Regions from separate parts of the Micromonospora tarapacensis genome, predicted to be linked through region 1. Evidence: predicted binding sites of a transcription regulator. Region 1 holds the regulator's gene; each other region holds the start of a gene.
What was found. Region 1 encodes HrcA, which represses chaperone genes, less so after heat shock. Its sites were predicted from a motif close to GGTTNGCACNCTCNNNNNGAGNGTGCNAACC; they were not measured.
Positions count from the first base shown of each region.

Region 2: the regulator HrcA is predicted to act here: its motif matches at 1,891-1,921, upstream of groES (co-chaperone GroES).
Region 3: the regulator HrcA is predicted to act here: its motif matches at 5,828-5,858, upstream of groL (chaperonin GroEL).

Region 1 is NZ_JAHCDI010000004.1:52,525-59,811, forward strand. Features, by position in the region: gene KIF24_RS06300 (hypothetical protein) at 1-381, opposite strand, end outside; gene KIF24_RS06305 (enoyl-CoA hydratase-related protein) at 460-1,248, opposite strand; gene hemW (radical SAM family heme chaperone HemW) at 1,269-2,492, shown strand; gene KIF24_RS06315 (DUF4870 domain-containing protein) at 2,516-3,112, opposite strand; gene hrcA (heat-inducible transcriptional repressor HrcA) at 3,322-4,344, shown strand; partial or broken gene dnaJ (molecular chaperone DnaJ) at 4,418-5,562, shown strand; partial or broken gene KIF24_RS06330 (16S rRNA (uracil(1498)-N(3))-methyltransferase) at 5,564-6,297, shown strand; gene KIF24_RS06335 (SDR family NAD(P)-dependent oxidoreductase) at 6,512-7,273, opposite strand.
Region 2 is NZ_JAHCDI010000003.1:610,514-617,800, reverse strand. Features, by position in the region: gene groL (chaperonin GroEL) at 1-1,372, opposite strand, end outside; gene groES (co-chaperone GroES) at 1,443-1,757, opposite strand; gene KIF24_RS03810 (helix-turn-helix domain-containing protein) at 2,128-2,928, shown strand; partial or broken gene KIF24_RS03805 (DUF397 domain-containing protein) at 2,919-3,098, shown strand; gene KIF24_RS03800 (THUMP-like domain-containing protein) at 3,200-4,453, shown strand; gene KIF24_RS03795 (sugar ABC transporter substrate-binding protein) at 4,655-5,746, shown strand; gene KIF24_RS03790 (ATP-binding cassette domain-containing protein) at 5,848-6,666, shown strand; gene KIF24_RS03785 (sugar ABC transporter permease) at 6,663-7,287, shown strand, end outside.
Region 3 is NZ_JAHCDI010000003.1:297,058-304,344, reverse strand. Features, by position in the region: partial or broken gene KIF24_RS02275 (S8 family serine peptidase) at 1-536, shown strand, start outside; gene KIF24_RS02270 (benzoate/H(+) symporter BenE family transporter) at 598-1,461, opposite strand; gene KIF24_RS33780 (benzoate/H(+) symporter BenE family transporter) at 1,479-1,778, opposite strand; gene KIF24_RS02265 (helix-turn-helix domain-containing protein) at 1,836-2,375, shown strand; gene KIF24_RS02260 (hypothetical protein) at 2,450-2,602, shown strand; gene KIF24_RS02255 (GNAT family N-acetyltransferase) at 2,690-3,643, shown strand; gene KIF24_RS02250 (hypothetical protein) at 3,717-3,953, shown strand; gene groL (chaperonin GroEL) at 4,008-5,630, opposite strand; gene KIF24_RS02240 (hypothetical protein) at 5,906-6,949, opposite strand; gene KIF24_RS02235 (cold-shock protein) at 7,077-7,280, opposite strand.

The sequences.
Region 1 (7,287 bases):
GGTGCCCCAACCCTGGCTCGGCCGCTGCTGGAACAACCCCACCGAGTCGCGGTCGCCGCCGGCCAGGTTGCGCAGCCCGGACTCCTGGTACGCGGTGGCCAGCGCCACCACCACGGCCCGGTCGGGCAGCTCGTGCTGGATGCCGATGGCCGCGATCGTGGCCGCGTTGGCCATCTGGTGCGAATCCAGGGCGACCTTCCCGTCGGCCCGCACCGTGCAGCTCCGGCTGGTCAACGGCAGCCGGAGCCGCTCGCCGACCTGCCGCATCCCGAGGATGATCCCGATCGCGGCGATCAGCACGAGAACCACGAAACCGGCCACGACTGTCCGAGCCCGCACCCACACCTCCCGTACGACGTCCGCCAAGGGTACGTCCCCCATCGGCCCGTCCGGGTCGTCCGACCGGTTACGCCGGCCGCGGCCCCGCACGCTGCGGAGATTCCCCGCCGCGGCCGGGCCTCACCTGTCGAGTTCCGCCACCCAGCGCGGCGACCGCCTCTCCCGGAACGCGGTCACCCCCTCGACCCCGTCCGCGGACAGGAAGTAGCCGGTGGAGAGGGCGGCCAGCTCCGCCAGCTCGGCCGGCAGGTCGGCGCCGGGCCGGCGGCGCAGCAACCGCTTCGCGCCGGCCAGCGCCGCCGGGGCGCCGCGCACCAGCGAATCGAGGTACCGCGCCACCGCGGCGTCCAGGTCACCGGCCGGCACCGCGGCGGTGACCAGGCCGATCTCGGCCGCCCGCCGCCCGTCGAAGGTGTCGCCGGTGAGGTACAGCTCGGCCGAGGCCCGGTGATGCAGCCGGGGCAGCACCGTCGCGGAGATCACCGCCGGGATCACCCCGATCCGCACCTCGGTGAAGGCGAACGTGGCCTCGGCCGCGCAGACCGCCAGGTCGGCGGCCGCGATCAGACCCAGCCCGCCGGCCCGGGCCGGGCCGGCGACCTTCGCGAGCACCGGTTTCGGGCACTCCCAGACGGCCGCGAGCACGTCGCCCAGCATCCCGGCGGGCACCGTCCCGCTGGCGTACGCCGCCGCCGTCTCCTTCAGGTCCGCCCCCGAACAGAAGACCGGGCCGGTGTGGTCCAGCACGATCACCCGGACGGTGTCGTCGGCGACCGCGGCGTCCAGCGCGGCGAGCAGTTCGGTCATCAGCGGCGTGGAGAGCGCGTTGCGGTTGTGCGGGCTGTCCAGGGTGAGGGTGGTCACCCCACGGGCCGTGGCGACCCGCACGAACACGTCGGGAGAGGTCATGTGAGGGCACACTAGTGGCCATGCCCGGCGTCCTTCCAGCAGGCGAACCCGTCCCCGCCGACGGGTCGCTGCCCGCCTGCGCCCGCGAGTCCGTCGGTGCGCGCGGCTTCGGGGTGTACGTGCACGTCCCGTTCTGCGCCAGCCGCTGCGGCTACTGCGACTTCAACACGTATACGGCGGACGAGCTGGGCGGCGGAGCGAGCCGGGACGGTTACGCCGACACCGTGCTGGCCGAACTGGCGCTCGCCGCCCGGGTGCTGGGTGATGCCCCGCCGCCCCGGGTGGACACCGTCTTCGTCGGCGGCGGCACGCCCACCCTGCTGCCCGCCGACGACCTGGCCCGGATCCTCGACGCGATCGACCGGACCTGGGGGCTGGCCGCCGACGCGGAGGTGACCACCGAGGCCAACCCGGAGTCGGTGACGCCCGCGTCGCTGAAGGAACTGCGGGCGGCCGGATACACCCGGATCTCGCTGGGCATGCAGTCGGCCGCGCCCGGGGTGCTCGCCGTCCTCGACCGCCGGCACAGCGCGGGCCGGGCCACCGCCGCCGCACTGGAGGCCCGCGACGCCGGGTTCGACCACGTCAACCTCGACCTGATCTACGGCACGCCGGGGGAGCGGGCCGAGGACTTCGCCGCCTCGCTGGACCAGGTCGTGGCGGCGGGGGTGGACCACGTCAGCGCGTACGCCCTGATCGTCGAGGACGGCACCCGGCTGGCCGCCCGGATGCGGCGCGGCGAGTTGCCGTACCCCGACGAGGACGTGGCCGCGGACCGTTACCTGGCCGCTGAGGCCGCCCTCGACGCGGCCGGTTTCTCCTGGTACGAGGTCTCCAACTGGGCCCGTACGCCGGCCGCCCGGTGCCGGCACAACCTGCTCTACTGGACCGGCGGGGACTGGTGGGGCCTCGGGCCGGGGGCGCACAGCCACGTCGGCGGCGTGCGCTGGTGGAACGTCAAGCACCCCGCCGGGTACGCGCAACGCCTCGCCGCCGGAGGGTCACCCGGGCTGGCCCGGGAGGTGCTCACCGGCGACGAGGCGCACATGGAGGACGTCATGCTCCGGCTGCGGCTGGCCACCGGGCTGCCGCTGGACGTCCTGGGCGACGCCGGTCGGGCGGCCGCGGCGCGGGCGGCGGTGCGGGGCCTGCTCGACGAGCCCGCCCACGCCGCCGGCCGCGCCGTGCTCACCCTGCGCGGCCGGCTGCTCGCCGACGCCGTGGTGCGGGATCTGCTGCCCTGACCGTCAGCGCTTCACGAAGGCGGTCAGCGCTTCACGAAGGCGTAGGTCATCGGGTACTGGTAGAGCACGCCGTCGTTGGCCTTGACCCCGCCGATGATGCCGAAGATCACCGGCACGATCGCGACGATGAACGGGACGAAGAACAGCAGGCCGCAGGTGATCGTGGCGAGCACCCAGCTCAGCACGCCGGCGACGGCCCAGGTGAGCTGGAAGTTCAGGGCGGCCACCGAGTGCGCGCGGGCGACGGGGGACTGCTGCCCCCGGGTCATCATCGCGATCAGCGGCGCCACCCAGCCGAACAGGCCGCCACCGACGATCACGCCCAGCGGGCCGCCGAAGTGGGCGATCAGGACCCAGGTCTTGTCCTCGTTGCTGGCGTAGCCGCCACCCGGGGCGCCGTAGCCGCCGGTCGGGTAGCCGACACCGGGCGCGCCGCCCGGCGGCGGGTAGCCACCGGGCGGTGGGTAGCCACCGGGTGGGGGATACCCGGCCGGCGGCGGCTGGTCGCCGCCGGGCGGCGGATAGCCCCCGGGCGGGGGATACCCGGCCTGGCCGGGCGACCCGGAAAGTGGAGTCGTGGGTTCGTCGCCGGAGTCTGGGGGGCGAGGTGGTTCAGTCATGGAGGTCACGGTAGGTGCCATCGGCAACGGTGCACCATAGCGACACCGGCGAGTGTCAACCCACCGATCGGTTTGCGTACGGACCGATGTCTTGATCATCGCGCTGGCGGGGGCACCGACGTAGACTGGCACTCGCTACAGTCGAGTGCCAGAGTATTCCTCTGGTGGCCGTGCCGCTGACGGTTGACCTGCGACAGGAGGTGGGGAGGATGGGTCTGGACGAGCGCAAGCTCGCCGTGCTCCGGGCAATCGTCGAGGACTACGTCGCCACCCAGGAGCCGGTCGGCAGCAAGGCGCTGGTCGAGCGGCACCAACTCGGCGTCTCACCGGCCACCGTCCGCAACGACATGTCCGTGCTGGAGGAGGAGGGCTACATCCGCCAGCCGCACACCAGCGCCGGGCGGGTGCCCACCGACCGTGGCTACCGACTCTTCGTCGACCGGCTGAGCCGGGTCAAGCCGCTGAGCCCGGCCGAACGCCGGGCGATCGAGCGCTTCCTGGCCGGTGCCGTCGACCTCGACGATGTGGTGCATCGCACTGTGCGGCTGCTGGCGCAGCTGACCCGGCAGGTCGCCGTCGTGCAGTACCCGAGCCTGGCCCGTTCCCGGGTGCGTCACCTGGAGCTGGTGCCGATCTCCACCACCCGGCTGATGCTGGTGATGATCGCCGACACGGGCCGGGTCGAGCAGCGGCTGGTCGAGTTGCCCGCGCCGATCCTCGCCGACGACGTCATCGACCTGCGCCGCCTGGCGAACGACAAGCTGGTCGGTGCCCGCCTGTCGGACACCCCGCCGCTGGTGCAGTCACTCATCGACGAGTCCCTGCCGCACCTGCGTCCGGCCATGACGACGCTGTCCACGGTGCTGCTGGAGACGCTGGTCGAGCGGCACGAGGAGCGACTGGCGCTGGCCGGCACCGCCAACCTCACCCGGGGCGGCCTGCTCGACTTCCAGGGTTCGTTGCGCCCCATCCTCGAAGCGCTCGAAGAGGAGGTCGTCCTGCTCAAGCTCATCGGGGAGGTGGAGCCGAGCACGCTGCGGGTCCGCATCGGCGACGAGAACGAGATCGACAACCTGCGGGCGGCCTCCGTGGTCAGCACCGGGTACGGCCCGGGGGCGACCATCGTCGGGGGGATGGGCGTGCTGGGGCCGACCCGGATGGACTACCCCGGAACCATCGCCACGGTGAGGGCCGTGGCACGCTACGTGGGCGAGCTGCTGGCCCAGAACTGACCAGTCAGGGCCGACGGCAGGCTGCCGCCACCGACCGGCGTAACGCGAGACGAACACGAGGACACGGAACGCAGTGGCCAGGGACTACTACGGAATTCTCGGCGTGAGCCGGGGTGCCTCCGACGACGAGATCAAGCGCGCCTACCGCAAGTTGGCGCGGCAGTATCACCCGGACGTGAATCCGGATCCGGAGGCGCAGGAGAAGTTCAAGGAGATCAACGCCGCGTACGAGGTCCTCTCGGACGACCGGAAGCGGCAGATCGTCGACCTCGGCGGCGACCCGCTCGCGCCGGGCGGCGGGGTGCCGGCGGGCCGGGCGGGCCCGGCGGCGCGGGCCCCTTCGTCGGGTTCCAGGACATCATGGACGCGTTCTTCGGCGGCGCCACCGGTGCCGGGCGGGGTCCGCGGCCGCGGACCCGGCAGGGGGCCGACGCGATCCTGCGGCTGGAGCTGGACCTGCAGGAGACCGCCTTCGGCGTCGAGGCGCCGATCACGGTCGACACGGCGGTGCTCTGCACCACCTGCGCCGGCGCCGGCACCGCCGCCGGCACCCATCTGGCCACCTGCGAGGCGTGCGGTGGCCGGGGCGAGGTGCAGTCGGTGCAGCGGACGTTCCTCGGTCAGGTGGTCTCCGCCCGGCCGTGCGTGGCCTGCCAGGGCTACGGCACCACCATCCCGCACCCCTGCCCGACCTGCGCCGGTGACGGCCGGGTGCGGACCCGACGCTCGCTGACCGTCAAGATCCCCCCCGGGGTGGAGGACGGCATGCGCATCCGGCTGGCCCAGCAGGGCGAGGTCGGCCCGGGCGGCGGCACCGCCGGTGACCTCTACGTGGAGATCCACGAGCGCCCGCACGACGTCTTCTCCCGCAAGGGCGACGACCTGCACTGCCGGGTCACCGTGCCGATGACCGCCGCCGCGCTCGGCACCCGGCTGACCATCAAGACGCTGGACAGCGAGGAGCCGGTCGACGTCAAGTCGGGCACCCAGCCCGGCAGCACGCTGCGGCTACGGGCGCGCGGCGTACCGCACCTGCGCGGCGCCGGCCGGGGTGACCTCTACGTCCACCTGGACGTGCGGACCCCCACCAAGCTCGACGCCGACCAGGAGCGGATGCTGCGCGATTTCGCCAAGACCCGTGGCGAGGAGGTCGCCGAGCTGACCAAGCAGGGCGGCTTCTTCTCCCGGATGCGGGACGCCTTCAACGGCCACGCCTGACGTGTCCGCTCCGCTGTTCCTGGTCGAGTCGTTGCCGGCCACCGACTCGATGGTGCTCGACGGCCCCGAGGGCCACCACGCCGCCACCGTGCAGCGGCTGCGGGTCGGCGAGGAGTTGCTCCTCGCCGACGGCCGGGGCGGTACGGCCACCGCCGTGGTCACCGCCGCCGGCCGGGGCACCCTCGACCTCGACGTGGTCCGCCGCGGGTACGTCGACGCGGCGAACCCCCGGCTGGTGGTGGTGCAGGGCATCGCCAAGGGTGAGCGGGGCGAGCTGGCGGTGCAGGCGATGACCGAGGTTGGGGTGGACGAGATCGTCCCCTGGGCGGCGAGCCGCTCGGTGGTGCAGTGGCGCGGTGACCGGGGCGTCCGGGCCCGGGGCAGGTGGTGGCGACCGCCCGGGAGGCCGCGAAGCAGGCCCGTCGGGCGTGGCTGCCGGTGGTGGCGGGCGCTCCGGACGAGGCGACCGTGTCGGTGGCCCGCCGGATCGCCGGTGCCGCTGCCGGCTACGTCCTGCACGAGGAGGCGGCGGATCGGCTGACCACCGTCGAGCTGCCCGAACGCGGCGAGATCGTGCTGGTGGTCGGCCCCGAGGGCGGCATCACCGCCGCGGAGCTGTCGGCCTTCGAGGAGGCCGGCGCCCGACCGGTCCGCCTCGGGCCCTCGGTGCTGCGCACCTCCACCGCCGGTGTCGCGGCCCTGGCGCTGCTGGCCACCCGTCTGCTGCGCTGGTGACGTTCACACCGCGACCCGGACCCGGCGTGTCGCGCCGGCCGGCGGTCGCTCCTCGTGCCCTTTGCTCTGCTTCAACCGACGCAACGCCTGGTTGCTGGCGACACCGTTGCGTCCGGTGAAGCAGAGCAGCGGGTGCGTCCGGTGAAGCAGAGCAGGGGATTTCGTGCCGGGGTGGGAAGCGTGGCGGGCGTGCGGTGCGGTACGGCCGGCGGCGTCAGCTGCGCAGGTAGGACGCGCCGTTCAGGTCGATGATGGTGCCGGAGGCCCACTCCGCCTCGGTGCTGGCGAGCCAGTGCACGGCGGCTGCGATCTCCTCGGGCCGGGCCACCCGGTCGAACGGGCTCTGCGCCCGGATCGCCGCACCCCGCGGTGCCTTGAGGTACTCGTTGGTCATGTCCGTCTCGACGAAGCCGGGCGCGACGGTGGCCACCGCGATGCCGTACGGCGCCAGGGCCACCGCCAGTGACTGCGCCATCGCGTTGAGGCCCGCCTTGCTGGCGCCGTAGGCCGGGTTGGCGGGCTCGCCGCGAAACGCGCCGCGCGACGAGACGTTGACGATCCGTCCGCCCCGCGCCCGCATGTGCTGTGCGGCGCACCAGGCGGCGTTGGCCGCACCGAACAGGTTCGTGTCGAGGACCTCGCGCCAGCGCTGGCGCCACTGCTCGTAGCTGCTGTCGAAGACCGGGTGCGGCGGGTCGATCGGGCCGAACACGCCGGCGTTGTTGACAAGTACGTCGAGTCCACCGAGCCGGTCGGCGGCCTGGTCCACCATCGCCCGTACCGCGTCGGGGTCGGCCAGGTCCGCGCGGACCACCACGTGACCCTCGCCCGGCAGCTCCGTCCGGAGCTGTTCGGCCAACTCCGCCGAGTCGCGGTGGTGGATGGCCAGCCGATCGCCACCGGTCGCGAAGGCCCGGACCACCGCCCGGCCGATGCCGCGCGAGCCGCCCGTCACCAATACCGCCCGTGCCGTCATGCCCGCCATCCTGC
Region 2 (7,287 bases), on a different contig from region 1:
GACCGGCGTTCTGCGCGATCCAGCGCAGCGGCTCGACAAGTGCCTTGCGCACGATCGACACGCCGACCTTCTCGTCGCCGGTGAAGCCGAGGTCGTCGTCGAGGACGCTCCGGATCTGCACCAGGGCGGCACCGCCGCCGGGCACCGTACCCTCCTCGACCGCGGCCTTGGTCGCGGAGATGGCGTCCTCGATGCGGTGCTTGCGCTCCTTCATCTCGACCTCGGTGGCCGCGCCGACCTTGACCACCGCGATGCCACCGGAGAGCTTGGCCAGCCGCTCGGCGAGCTTCTCCCGGTCCCACTCGGAGTCCGAAGCCTCGATCTCCTTGCGGATCTGGGCCACCCGGTCGGCGACCTCGCTGCTCTGGCCACCGCCGTCGACGACGGTGGTGTTCTCCTTGTCGACCACGATGCGCCGGGCGCTGCCCAGCACCTCCAGGCCGACCTGGTCGAGCTTGTAGCCCAGTTCGGGGGCGACCAGCTCGGCGCCGGTGAGGATCGCCATGTCCTGGAGCATCGCCTTGCGGCGGTCGCCGAAGCCGGGGGCCTTGACCGCGCAGACCTTGATGGTCTTGCGGATCGCGTTGACCACCAGGGTGGACAGCGCCTGCCCCTCGACGTCCTCGGCGATGATCAGCAGCGGCTTGTTGTTCTGGAGGACCTTCTCCAGCAGCGGCAGCAGCTCCTCGATCGCCGAGATCTTCTGCGTGGTGATCAGGACGTAGGCGTCCTCCAGGACCGACTCCTGCGACTCCGCGTCGGTGACGAAGTTCGGCGAGATGAAGCCCTTGTCGAACTGGAGGCCCTCGGTGACGTCCAGCTCGGTCAGCAGGGCGGAACCCTCCTCGACGGTGATCACACCGTCGCGGCCGACCTTCTCCATCGCCTCGGCGATCAGCTCGCCGATGGTGGCGTCCTGCGCGGAGATCGTCGCGACGTGCGCGACCGACTTCCGGTCGGAGACCTCGACGGCCCGGCCGAGCAACGCCTCGGAGACCTTGGTGGCGGCGGCGTCGATGCCCCGCTTGAGGCCGGCCGGGTTGGTGCCCGCGGTGACGTTGCGCAGGCCCTCCCGGACCATGGCCTGGGCCAGCACCGTCGCGGTGGTGGTCCCGTCGCCGGCGACGTCGTTGGTCTTGGTCGCCACCTCCTTGACCAGCTGCGCACCGAGGTTCTCGTACGGGTTGGTGAGCTCGATCTCCTTGGCGATGGTCACACCATCGTTGGTGATCGTCGGCGCACCGAATTTCTTGTCCAGGACGACGTTGCGCCCGCGCGGGCCGAGGGTGACCTTGACCGCGTCCGCGAGTGCGTTGACACCGTGCTCCAGCAGGTGCCGGGCGTCGTCCGAGAAGCTCAGGATCTTCGCCATGAATGTCCCTTCGAAGCGACGTTGCCCCGGCCCGGCGAGCCGGACCGGGGCAACGACACTGATCGGTTGCTTACTTCTCGATGACCGCGAGGACGTCGCGGGCGGAGAGCACCAGGTACTCCTCGCCGGCGTACTTGACCTCGGTGCCGCCGTACTTCGAGTAGAGGACGGTGTCGCCGACGGAGACGTCGATCGGCACGCGGTTGCCCTTGTCGTCGATCCGGCCCGGGCCGACAGCGAGGACGGTGCCCTCCTGCGGCTTCTCCTTGGCGGTGTCGGGGATCACGATGCCCGAGGCGGTGGTGGTCTCGGCCTCGTTCGCCTGGACCACGATGCGGTCCTCGAGCGGCTTGATCGCAACCTTGGTCGCGGTAGTCACGGGCATACCCTCCTGGGGTACTGGTTTCGTTGCCGGTCGGCACGCCGGCCGGCGTCAATCTGCCACATGCCACCGGGCGGGGCCGTCGTCGCGGGTGCCGGTCCGCCTGGCGTTCAACCCCCGGACACCAGGGCCCGAAGGTTGGCACCCTCAGGGTGAGAGTGCTAATCGCAGGTTATTCCTCGGCTAGCACTCCGTCAAGGAGAGTGCCAATCCGCCACCCTCGTGTCGCCACGCCTGGGCACCCGCGTCGCCACTCTTTCCACACTCTTCCGCCGTCGTTCGCCAGCGTTGACCGCAACACGCCGACAATCACTTCCCCGCCGCACGACGCACCCTTACTCTCCGGCGCGAACACGTCACGGAGGGCGGACAGATGGCGGACGTACCAACCCTGGGGTTCCTGCGCGACCAGCTGCGCCGGGCCCGCAAAGTACGCGGGCTCAGCCAGGAGGAGTTGAGCAAGATGATCAACTACTCCACCTCGGCGGTGAGCGCGATGGAGATCGGCCCGAACCAGCTCAGCGCCGACTACCTGGCCCGGGTCGACAAGGTGCTGGAAACCGGCGGTCTCTTCGTCGGGATGCTGGAGCTGATCCGGCTGCACGCCGAGCCGGACTGGTTCCGGCCGTGGGGCGAGATCGAACGGGAGGCGGTCGCGCTGCGCTGGTACGACCCGGCCGTGGTGCCGGGCCTGCTCCAGACCGAGGCGTACGCACGGGCGATGCTCCGGGCCGGTCCGCCGCTGACCGACGAGCAGATCGAGAAGCGGGTGCTGGCCCGGATGGCCCGGCAGGAGGTGCTCACCCGCGAGGAGCCACCGCAGCTCGTCGCGGTGCTCGACGAGCAGGTGCTGCGCCGGCAGGTCGGCAAGCGCGCGACCATGCGCGAGCAACTGGAGCACCTGCGCGGCCTCGCCGACCGCCCGCACGTCCAGGTCCGGATCGTGCCGGCCGAGACCCCGTGGTACATCGGGCTCAACGGCCCCTTCGTGCTGGCCCGGCTGGCCGACGGCACCGAGGTGGCGCACCTGGACAACCAGCTCCGGGGGCACACCGTGGACAGTCCGAACGACCTTGCCGCCCTGGGGCGGCAGTGGGAGACTGTGGCCGGTGAGGCGCTGCCGCACCGGCAGTCCGCCCGCCTGATCGAGGAAGTGGCGAAGTCATGGACCTGACCCGTGCCGCCTGGCGCAAGTCCTCCCGCAGCAACAGCAATGGCGGCGCCTGCGTCGAGGTCGCCGACAACCTGCCCGGCCTGGTCGCCGTGCGCGACAGCAAGGACCCGACCGGCCCGGTGCTCGCCTTCACTCCCGACGCCTGGCGCGCCTTCGTCGCCCCCACGCCCCCACCCGCTGACCAACCCCGACCCGCCGCCTCCCTTTGCGCCGACCCGACCCCCGCCCCACCCCCGGCTGAGGGCGTCGGGCGGGGCGGAAGAATGGGCGGGTGGATCTGGAGCAGTTCGCCGCGTTGCGTACGCCCGAGGGGTCGGCCGCGCTCGACGCGGCGGCCCGGGTGGCCGGCGGCGATCCGCTGGCCGCGGCGGTGGCGCTGCGCTCGGCCGGGGTGCCCGGCGGGCTCGCGGCGGCAGCACTGACCCAGGCCGAGCTGCGCCGCCGGGCGACCGGCAAGTTCGGGCCGGCGGCGGCCGGGATGTTCTTCACCCGGCCCGGGCTGGAGCAGGCCACCCGGCGGGTCGTCGCCGACCGGCGGGCGCGGCGGCTGCGCGCCGCCGGGGTGCGCACACTGGCCGACCTGGGCTGCGGGCTGGGCGCCGACGCGCTCGCCGCCGCCCGCGTCGACATCCGGGTGTACGCGGTGGAGGCGGACCCGCTCACCGCTGCGCTGGCCGAGGCGAACGCCCAGGCCGCCGGACTGGCCGACCTGGTCACCGTCGAGTGTGGCGACGCGACGGCGTTCGACGTGACCCGGGTCGAGGCGGTCTTCTGCGACCCGGCCCGACGCCGAGCCGGCACCGGTCGCCGGATCTTCGACCCGAACTCGTACTCACCGCCGTGGGACTTCGTGACCGGCCTGGCCGAACGGGTGCCGCGCACGGTGGTGAAGGTCGCGCCGGGGATCGACCACGCGCTGATCCCGCCCGGCGCGGAGGCGGAGTGGGTGAGCGTCGACGGTGACCTGGTCGAGGCGGCCCTCTGGTGCGGCGACCTGGCCGAGGTCTCCCGCCGGGCGACCGTGTTGAAGGAGAGGCTTCCGGTTGACGCCTCAGGTGGAGCAGCGGCCCCCGCCCATCAACCGCCCGACCGCGCCGACGGCCCGGCGGCGTACCAGCTGACCGGAACGGGGGCGCGCGAGGCACCGGTCGGGGCGGTGCGGCGCTTCGTGTACGACCCGGATCCGGCGGTGGTGCGTGCGCACCTGATCGCCGAGCTGGCCGCCGACCTGGACGCCACCCTCGCCGACCCGACCATCGCCTACCTCTACGCCGACGCGGCCCAGCGCACGCCGTACGCCCGCTGCCTGGCGGTGACCGACGTGCTGCCGTTCTCCCTCAAGCGGTTGCGGGTGCTGCTGCGGGAGCGCCGGGTCGGCCGGGTGGAGATCCTCAAGCGCGGCTCCGCGCTGGAACCCGAGCGGCTCCGGCGCGACCTGCGGCTGGCCGGCGACCAGTCGGCGAGCCTGGTGCTCACCCGGGTCGCCGCCGCCCCGACGGTCCTGGTCTGCCGCCCGGCGGACTGAACTCGACCACAGCTCGGGCTGCGGCACCCGCGCCACGGACGGTGGCGGCCGGGTGTCCGGGGCGTTGCTGAATTGTTACCGCCGACAACAAACTCGTGACGACCGCACCCTTGTGCTGGCGAGTTGACGCGGAATACGTTGCCGGACACAACAAAAACAAAACACCGACACCCTTCCCCCACCCTCGAAAGGACCCTGCACATGCGCAAGGGCTTCCTCGCCGTCAGCGCCGTGGGCCTGCTGGCCCTCGGCAGCGTGACGGCCTGCGCCAACGAATCCGGCGACCAGGCCGGGTCCGACAAGACCCCGAAGATCGGCGTGATCCTTCCGGACAGCAAGTCCTCCGCCCGCTGGGAGGGCGCGGACCGCAAGTTCCTCGAAGAGGCTTTCAAGGCCGCCAACGTCGATTACGACATCCAGAACGCCCAGGGTGACAAGACCCAGTTCCAGACGATCGCCGACCAGATGATCACGAGTGGCGTCACCGCGCTGATGATCGTCAACCTGGACTCGGGCACCGGCAAGGCCGTCCTCGACAAGGCCAAGTCGCAGGGCGTCGCCACCATCGACTACGACCGCCTCACCCTCGGCGGCTCGGCGGAGTACTACGTCAGCTTCGACAACGAGGCCGTCGGCAAGCTCCAGGGCGAGGGCCTCGTCAAGTGCCTCACCGACGCGAACGTGCAGAAGCCGGCGATCTCCTACCTGAACGGCTCGCCGACCGACAACAACGCCACCCTGTTCAAGAACGGCTACGACTCGGTGCTCAAGCCGAAGTTCGACGCCGGCGAGTACACCCAGGTCGCCGACGACTCGGTGCCGGACTGGGACAACGCCCAGGCCGCCACCATCTTCGAGCAACAGATGACGAAGGCCGGCGGCAAGATCGACGGCGTGCTGGCCGCGAATGACGGCCTCGGCAACGCCGCCATCTCGGTGCTGAAGAAGAACAAGCTCAACGGCAAGGTTCCGGTGACCGGCCAGGACGCCACCCCGCAGGGCCTGCAGAACATCCTCGCCGGCGACCAGTGCATGACCGTCTACAAGGCGATCAAGCAGGAGGCCGACGCCGCCGCCGAGCTGGCCATCGGGCTCGCCAAGGGTGAGCGCAAGGAGACCGGCCAGACGGTGAAGGACCCCGAGGGCGGCCGTGACGTGCCGTCCGTCCTGCTCACCCCGACGGCGATCTACAAGGAGAACGTCAAGGACGTCATCGCCGACGGCTTCGTGACCAAGGAAGAGGTCTGCACCGCCGACTTCGCCAAGCTCTGCACCGACGCGGGTATCAGCTGACCGCACCCCGCCCAGGCGGCGCCGCCCGGCACGGCAACCCGTGCCGGGCGGCGCCGCCGCTGGACGGGCCCCGATCTCCCGCCATGAATAAGGAGCCCCCCGTGTCCGCGACCCCTCTGCTGGAGCTACGCGGGATCGACAAGAGCTTCGGTCCCGTCCAGGTCCTGCGCGACGTCGCCTTCGCCGCCTACCCGGGCGAGGTGACCGCGCTCGTCGGCGACAACGGCGCCGGCAAGTCGACCCTGGTCAAGTGCATCAGCGGCATCTATCCCACCGACGGTGGGCAGTTCGTCTTCGACGGCCGCCCGGCGCACATCCACAGCCCGCGCGACGCCGCCTCGCTCGGCATCGAGGTCGTGTACCAGGACCTCGCGCTCTGCGACAACCTCGACATCGTGCAGAACATGTTCCTCGGCCGCGAGAAGCGCAGCGGCATCGTCCTCGACGAGCCGACGATGGAGCAGATGGCGGCGGACACCCTGGCCGGGCTCTCGGTACGCACCGTCAAGTCGCTTCGCCAGCTGGTCTCCAGCCTCTCCGGTGGCCAGCGCCAGACCGTGGCCATCGCCAAGGCGGTGCTCTGGAACAGCAAGCTGGTCATCCTGGACGAGCCGACCGCCGCGCTCGGCGTCGCGCAGACCGCCCAGGTGCTCGAACTGGTCCGCCGGCTGGCCGACAACGGCCTGGCCGTGGTGCTCATCTCGCACAACATGAACGACGTCTTCGCCGTCTCCGACCGGATCGCCGCGCTCTACCTCGGTCAGATGGTCGCCCAGGTGAAGACCACCGACATCACCCACGCCCAGGTGGTCGAGCTGATCACCGCCGGTCGCTCCGGCGGGCTCGGGCTCACCGCCGAACCGGCCAACGGCGGCAACGGCGCGACACCGGCCGGCACCACCTCAGGAGGCGTCTCATGAGCACCACGGCCGTCAAGCAGGAGGGTCCGGCCGCCGTCACGTCGTCGCCCTCCGTGGGCAGCCACGCCCGCGACTACTGGCGGCGGGTACGCGGGGGCGACATCGGTGCGCTGCCCGCCGTCCTCGGCCTGCTCGTCCTCTGCACGGTCTTCTCGATCATGCGACCGTCGTTCCTCACCGCCGGCAACCTCGCCAACCTGTTCACCCAGGGCGCGGCCGTCACCCTGATCGCGATGGGTCTGGTCTTCGTCCTGCTGCTGGGTGAGATCGACCTGTCGGCCGGCTTCGCCAGCGGCGTCTGCGCGGCGGTCCTGGCCAACGTGGTGACGGTGTTGGGCTACCCGTGGTACGTCGCGGTGCTCGCCGCCGTGCTCACCGGCATGATCATCGGCACCACGCTCGGTTTCCTGGTCGCCAAGGTCGGCATCCCCTCCTTCGTGGTCACCCTGGCCGGCTTCCTGGCCTTCCAGGGTGTGGTGCTGCTGCTGATGGAGGAAGGCCGCAACATCTCGGTGCGCGATTCGGTGCTGGTGGCCATCGCCAACCGCAACCTGCCGCCGGTGCTCGGCTGGACGCTCGCCGCCGTCGCCGTCGTCGGCTACGCCGCGGTGCAGCTGCGTC
Region 3 (7,287 bases), on a different contig from region 1:
GCTGCCCGCCGATCGAGGGTTGCGACCCACGGACCCTGCGGCCGGCCACCGAGGCGCTGGAGGCGGCCGGGATCCTCGTCGTCGCGGCTGCCGGCAACACCGGCCCGTTCTGCGGCTCGGTGCAGGACCCGCCCGCGCCGTACGCGGACGTGCTGACGGTGGGCGCGGTGGACGGCCGGCGTCGGGTCACCGCCTTCTCCTCCCGCGGCCCGGCGGCCGGCGGGGTGACCAAGCCGGACCTGATGGCGCCGGGGGCCGACGTCCTCTCCGCGATGCCCGGCGGTGGGTACGCGGTGCTCGACGGCACGTCGATGGCCGCCCCGCAGGTGGCCGGCGTGGTGGCGTTGATGTGGTCGGCCAACCCGGAACTCGTCGGTGACCTCGATCGAACCCGGCGCATCCTGCGCGAGACGGCCACCCCGGTCGAGGCCAGCCACCGATCTCGGAACCAGACCGACGAGTGCGGCGGCACGGGGAACGTCGTCGGCGCCGGGCTGGTCGACGCCTACGCCGCCGTCTCAGCCGCCCGCAGCTGACGCGCGGGGCATGCTGAGCGGTGACCGGGATCGGCGGGCGATCGACCGTCGGCAGGGTCGATCACCGGGGAAGCGGCACAGCATCGGCTGTGGGCCGACGGCGATGCAGCACCAGCAAGGCGGCCAGGCCGGCGAGCAGGCCCCAGAACGCGGCGCCGATGCCGAGCACGGCGACGCCCGACGCGGTGACGACGAACGTCACCACAGCGGGCAACACCATGGCCGGGTCGGAGACGGCGTTGCCCAGTGACGAGCCGAGGGCGGGCAGCAGGGCCAGGCCGGCGACGGCGATCACCAGCACCGGCGGGGAGAGCAACACGAGCGCGGTCGCCACGCCCGCCCCGATCCCGAGCAGCACCTGGCCGCCCGCCAGGGCCAGGGTGGCGATCCAGCGCCGGCGCGGGTCGGGGTGGGCCTCGGGACCGGCGGTCAGGGCGGCGGTGATGGCGGCGAGGTTTACCTGGTGGCCGCCGGACAGGGCACCAGCCGCGCTCACCAGACCGGTCGTGACCAGCGCGGGCCGCAGTGGTGCCTGGTACCCGTAGCTGGACAGGACCGCGGCGCCCGGTACGTTCTGGCCGGCCATGGTGACCAGGAACAACGGAAGTGCGAGGCCGACGATGGCACCGAGGTCGAAGGTGGGGACGGTCCAGGCCAGGGCGGGTCGCAGCGTGGCGTCGGCGAGGCCCGCGTGCTGCCCGGTCAGGCCGATCGCCGCCACCGCCGCGACCAGCGCGCCCGGCACCGCCCAGCCGCGCGCGAAGCGCAGCAGCACCGCCCAGGTAACGATGACCGGCACCGCCAGTGCCGGGACGTCCACCAGGGCCTGGACCGGAGCCGTGCACAGCGGCACGAGGATGCCGGCAAGCATCGCACCGGCGACCGGCCGCGGGATGGCCGCGATCACGCGCGCCAACCACGGCACCAGGCCGGCGACCACGGTCAGCGCCGCGCAGACCAGGAAGGCACCGACGGCCGTGGGAAGCCGCCCGCCACCGGGCCGGCCCCGACGAGCAGGGCCGCGCCGGGCGTGGACCACGCGATCGCGATGGGCGTCCGGTAACGCAGGGTCAGCACCGCGCCGGCTACCCCGATGCCGAGACAGGTGGCGAGCAGGCCCGAGGCGGCCTGGGCCGAGTTGGCGCCGACGGCCTGCAACCCGGCGAGCACGAGCGTGAACGAACTCGCGTAGCCCACGATCGCGCTCAGCAGGCCGGCGACGACCGGTCGTACCCAATCCATCAGCGCTCCTCCCGTCGTTCCGTAAACGGAACGGACGCCGGGTGGCACCATACGCAGATGACCACGCGCGGGACAAGCCCCCAGCACCAGGGGCCGGCAGTGGGCCGGCGGCTGCGCGGGCTGCGTGAAACGCGCGGGCTGACCCTCTCCGAACTGGCCCGCCTGGCCGGCGTGGGAAAGGCGACCCTGTCCGGACTGGAGAACGGCACCCGCGATCCGCGACTGGAGACCCTCTACGCGATCGCCGCCGCACTCGGTGTGCCGATGAGCGCGCTGACACTCGACCGCGGCGCCCCGGCCACGGCCGCCTCACCGGTGCGGGGCGAGGCGGTGGTGTCGACGCTGCTGGAGGTCTTCGAGGAGCCGGCCGCCACCTACGAGCTGTTCGCCCTGCGCATCGTCGTCGGCGTCGAGCAGGTCTCGCCCGCCCACCCGGCCGGCGCGACCGAGCACCTGTCCGTCTTCCGCGGCCAGGCCCGGGTCGGGCCGGTCGGCGCGCCCTGTCGGCCGGCCCCGGCGACCACGTCTCCTGGGCCGCCGACACCCCTCATTTCTACGCCGCGGTCGGCACGGAAGAGGTCGAGGCGAGCCTGCTGATCCGCACACCTCGCGGCTGACCAGACCGGAGATCATAAATTCGGGGAAGCCTGGAACTGCTATCTTGCGGACTCATGGATGACGGTCGTTCCCCGGCGACGGCGACTCCCCTCCCGCTCCCCTCGACAGCCCGGTGGCGTGGCCTGGCGCTGCTGATCCTGCTCGGCGTGCCGGCCCTCGTCGTGGCCCTGTGCTGCGGGGCCGTTCACGTCACCGGTCAATCCTGACCGTCGGGCCGCGCTGACCGCCGATGATGGGAGGCGACGCCGGTCAGGACTGACACCGGCGCCTGATTTGATCTAGGGTCGGCAGCCATGGACGCCGGGATCAGCATCGCCGAGTTGACCGTCGAGCAGACGCCCGAGGTGGCGGCACTCTGCCGGCGGGCGCTCGACCTGCCGGAGGACGCGGCCGAGGCGGGGCCGCTCGTGGCGACGCTCTGGCCACGGGCCGCCGCCGACCGGACGGTACGGGTGCTCGGTGCCCACCGGGAGGAAGAGCTGGTCGGCGTACTGATCAGCTCCCTCTCCGCCGCTGACGGGCGAGTCGGGCACGTGGATCTGCTGGCGGTGGAGCCGCGGCTGCGGCGGCGGGGCGTCGGGCGGGCCCTGCTCGGGCACGCCGAACGGGCGCTGGCCGACCTCGGCGCAGGCGAGGTGCTGCTCGCCGGAAACCCGCCGCACTATGCCTGGCCGGGCATTGACGTGCGCTACACCCCGGCCGTCTGTCTCGCGCTCGCGCTCGGCTACCGGCAGGACCGTACCGCCTGGAACATGACCGCCGACCTGTCGGACGACGGGTCGCCGGCGCTGCGGTCGACGGAGGTCGCCGAGGCCCGGTTGGCCGGGCAGGCGGTGACGGTACGCCGCGCGGAGCCGGCCGACCTGCCGGCGCTCGCCGCGTTCGCCCAGGCGACCTTCGGCGGCACCTGGGATGCCGAGTTGGCCGGTTCGCTCGGCCGCCCCGACGCCGGCTGCCACCTGGCCGAACGCCACGGTGAGGTGCTCGGCTTTGCGGCGTACGGGTCGTCCCGGCCGAGTTGGTTCGGACCGATGGGCACCGCGCCCGCCGCCGAAGGGTCGGGCATCGGCGGCGTCCTCCTGCGTCGCTGTCTGCGCGACCAGCGGGCGGCGGGAGTCGAGGCCGCGCAGATTGGCTGGGTCGGGCCGATCCCCTTCTATTCGGGTAGCGCGGGCGCCCGTATCGAGCGGGTGTTCTTTCTCTACCGGAAGCCGCTCCGAACCACGGAGACGGCAGACAGCCAATAGTTCTTGAATCTGCCATTCGCCCGCCCGGGTCATCGACGCCCCCTACCGTTCGGGTAGAGGAGGCAGCATGACCATGGAGGACGATCAGACCCAGGACGCGCCGCCGGTCACCTGGACCCCGGTACACGAACTCCCCGACCAACTGGCGATCGACCGGCTCGACTACGGCGACGCCGCGCAGCTCGCGGAGATGACCGGAGCGAGTGAGCCGCCGGAGGAACCGGTCACCCTGGTGGACGAACCGGTTCCGCACCGCCCGCCGTACGACCGGGCGCAGAAGCGACGGAACCAGCGACCGCTGCCGACATAGCGAAAAGGGGGCGGTCCGCTGACGCGGACCGCCCCTTTGCGGTTGGAGCTGGACTCAGAAGTCCATGTCCCCGCCACCCGGGCCAGCCGGGGCGGCCGGGGTCTTCTCCGGCTTGTCCGCCACGACGGCCTCGGTGGTGAGGAACAGCGCGGCGATCGACGCGGCGTTCTGCAGCGCCGAACGGGTCACCTTGGCCGGGTCGATGATGCCCGCGGCCAGCAGGTCGACGTACTCGCCGCTGGCAGCGTTGAGGCCGTGACCGGCATCCAGGTTGCGGACCCGCTCGACCACGACGCCGCCCTCGAGGCCGGCGTTGACGGCGATCTGCCGCAGCGGAGCGTCCAGCGCGATCTTGACGATCTGCGCACCGGTCGCCTCGTCGCCGGCCAGGTCGAGCTTGTCGAAGGCGGTCTTGCCGGCCTGCACCAGCGCGACGCCACCACCCGGGACGATGCCCTCCTCGACGGCGGCCTTGGCGTTGCGGACCGCGTCCTCGATACGGTGCTTGCGCTCCTTGAGCTCGACCTCGGTGGCCGCGCCGACCTTGATCACCGCAACACCGCCGGCCAGCTTGGCCAGGCGCTCCTGCAGCTTCTCCCGGTCGTAGTCGGAGTCGCTCTTGTCGATCTCGGCCCGGATCTGGTTGACCCGGCCCTGGATCTGCTCGGCATCGCCGGCACCGTCGACGATCGTGGTCTCGTCCTTGGTCACCACGACCTTGCGGGCACGGCCCAGCATGTCGAGGCCGGCGGCGTCCAGCTTGAGGCCGACCTCCTCGCTGATGACCTGGCCACCGGTGAGGATGGCGATGTCGGTCAGCATGGCCTTGCGGCGGTCACCGAAGCCCGGCGCCTTGACGGCGACCGACTTGAAGGTGCCGCGGACCTTGTTGACCACCAGGGTGGCCAGGGCCTCGCCCTCCAGGTCCTCGGCGATGATCAGCAGCGGCTTGCCGCCCTGCATGACCTTCTCCAGGATCGGGAGCAGATCCTTGACCGACGAGATCTTGCTGTTCGCGATCAGGATGTACGGGTCGTCGAAGACGGCCTCCATACGCTCCGGGTCGGTCATGAAGTAGGCCGAGATGTAGCCCTTGTCGAAGCGCATACCCTCGGTGAGCTCAAGCTCAAGGCCGAAGGTGTTGCTCTCCTCGACGGTGATGACGCCTTCCTTGCCGACCTTGTCCATCGCCTCGGCGATGATCTCGCCGACGCTGCTGTCACCAGCGGAGATGGAGGCGGTGGAGGCGATCTGCTCCTTGGTCTCGACGTCCTTGGCGAGCTTCAGCAGCTCCTCCGAGACGCTCGCGACCGCGGCCTCGATGCCCCGCTTCAGGGCCATCGGGTTGGCACCGGCGGCCACGTTGCGCAGACCCTCGCGGACGAGGGCCTGGGCCAGGACGGTCGCCGTCGTCGTGCCGTCACCGGCCACGTCGTCGGTCTTCTTGGCGACCTCCTTGACCAGCTCGGCGCCGATCTTCTCGTACGGGTCCTCGAGCTCGATCTCCTTGGCGATGCTCACACCATCGTTGGTGATGGTGGGGGCACCCCACTTCTTCTCGAGCACGACGTTGCGGCCCTTGGGGCCGAGGGTCACCTTTACGGCGTCGGCGAGCTGGTTCATGCCCCGCTCGAGGCCGCGGCGCGCCTCTTCGTCGAACGCGATCATCTTGGCCATACGGCGTTGTCCTCCTGGACACTCACGGGCCACCCGAGTGTGTGCCCCGGATGGGCCGTCTGGTGTACGCACCTTGGGACGTCGCCACCTGGCGACGGCGACGTCTCCTCGGCCGGGCCGGATAGCCCGCGACGACCGGCCACGTGCCCCACCCGTGGTTATGTCACGAGCGCGACCGCAGCCCCACCGTCCCGACCAGTTGGCACTCACGCCATGCGAGTGCCAATGACTTGTTTAGCACTCTGCCCTGCCGAGTGCAAGCACGATGGCCCGGGTCAGCCGAGTTCGGCGGCCAGTTGCGCGCCGTTGACCGGGCCTTCATGGGCACGCTGCTCGGCGTAGGTGACGACGAGCCCGACCAGTTGGGCGAGGTACGCCGGCAGCGTCAACACCGACACCACCACGATCGTGAGGACGACTCCCACCGCCGTGCCCGGCGAGTCGAGCGCGGTGGCGCCGAACGGCAGGATCGCCACCGACTCGACCAGGCCCGTGACCAGTGAGACGCTGATCACGGCGGCGGCCACCAGCGCCACCCGGCCGAGCAGCAGCCCCAGCCGGTCGCGCAGCATCCGGTGCGACCGGCCGATCGGATCCCGCCGCTCGAACAGGTACACCGGGCCGGCCATGGCGAGCGCGAACGCCGCGTAGACGCCGGGCAGGAAGCACAGGCAGAACCCGATGCCGACGATCAGCACGACGAGCAGCGACCAACCCCAGAGTCCGGGCGCCCGGCGCAGGCCGTAACGCAGGGCCGCGCCGGCAGTGACCGGCTCGCCGGCCGCCTGCCGGGCGATCACCCAGGTGCCGGCGGCCCAGCCGAGGCACTGCACCAGGCCGAGAAGCAGACTGCCGCCGAGCAGGACGACCAGCAGCGTGGACAGGTCCGTCCAGAAGGTCGCGGGCAGCGCGGCGGCATCACCGGCGAGCTCGGCGTCCCAGCGTGCCGAGGGATCGACGGCCAGCGTGAGCACCGACAGCACCGCCCCGGGCAGCACCTGGGTGAGCACGAGGATCGGCAGCAGCGGGCGCCAGCCCCGGCGGGCCGCCCCCGCACAACGCGCGAACCAGGCGCCGAGCCCCGCCCCGGGCGGGGTCACCAGCGGATCGGAAGGATCGTGCCCGTACCCGCCCGGGTGGTACCAGCCGTAGGCCGGCTGACCGGGGTAGGGCGGCTGGCCCGGATAGGGCGGCACCGCGGCGTGGGGCGGCTGGCCGGGCGCCGGGCCGGCGGGATGACCGCCCCAGGCCGGCGGCGTGCCGGGAGACTCGCCGGGGGTGGGCGAGGACGGACCCGCCGGGGGTGGCTGGTCGGACATGGACGCTCCTCAGCGATGGCCGGATCGGTCCATGATCTTCCCTCGTGAGGCGTCCGCACCGCAGCCCCCCTCCGGCCACGATCACGCCGCCCCTGGCCGGCGATCGGTCGGCGGGTGGGGACCTGCCTCAGGCGATGAGGCGTACCTGCTCGGCCTGTGGGCCCTTCTGGCCCTGGGCGATCTCGAACTCCACCCGCTGGCCGTCGTCCAGCGCCTTGTAGCCGTCCATCTCGATCGCGGAGAAGTGGACGAAGACGTCCTGCCCGCCGTCGACGGCGATGAAGCCGTAGCCCTTCTCGGCGTTGAACCACTTCACGGTGCCCTGTGCCACGGTCTTG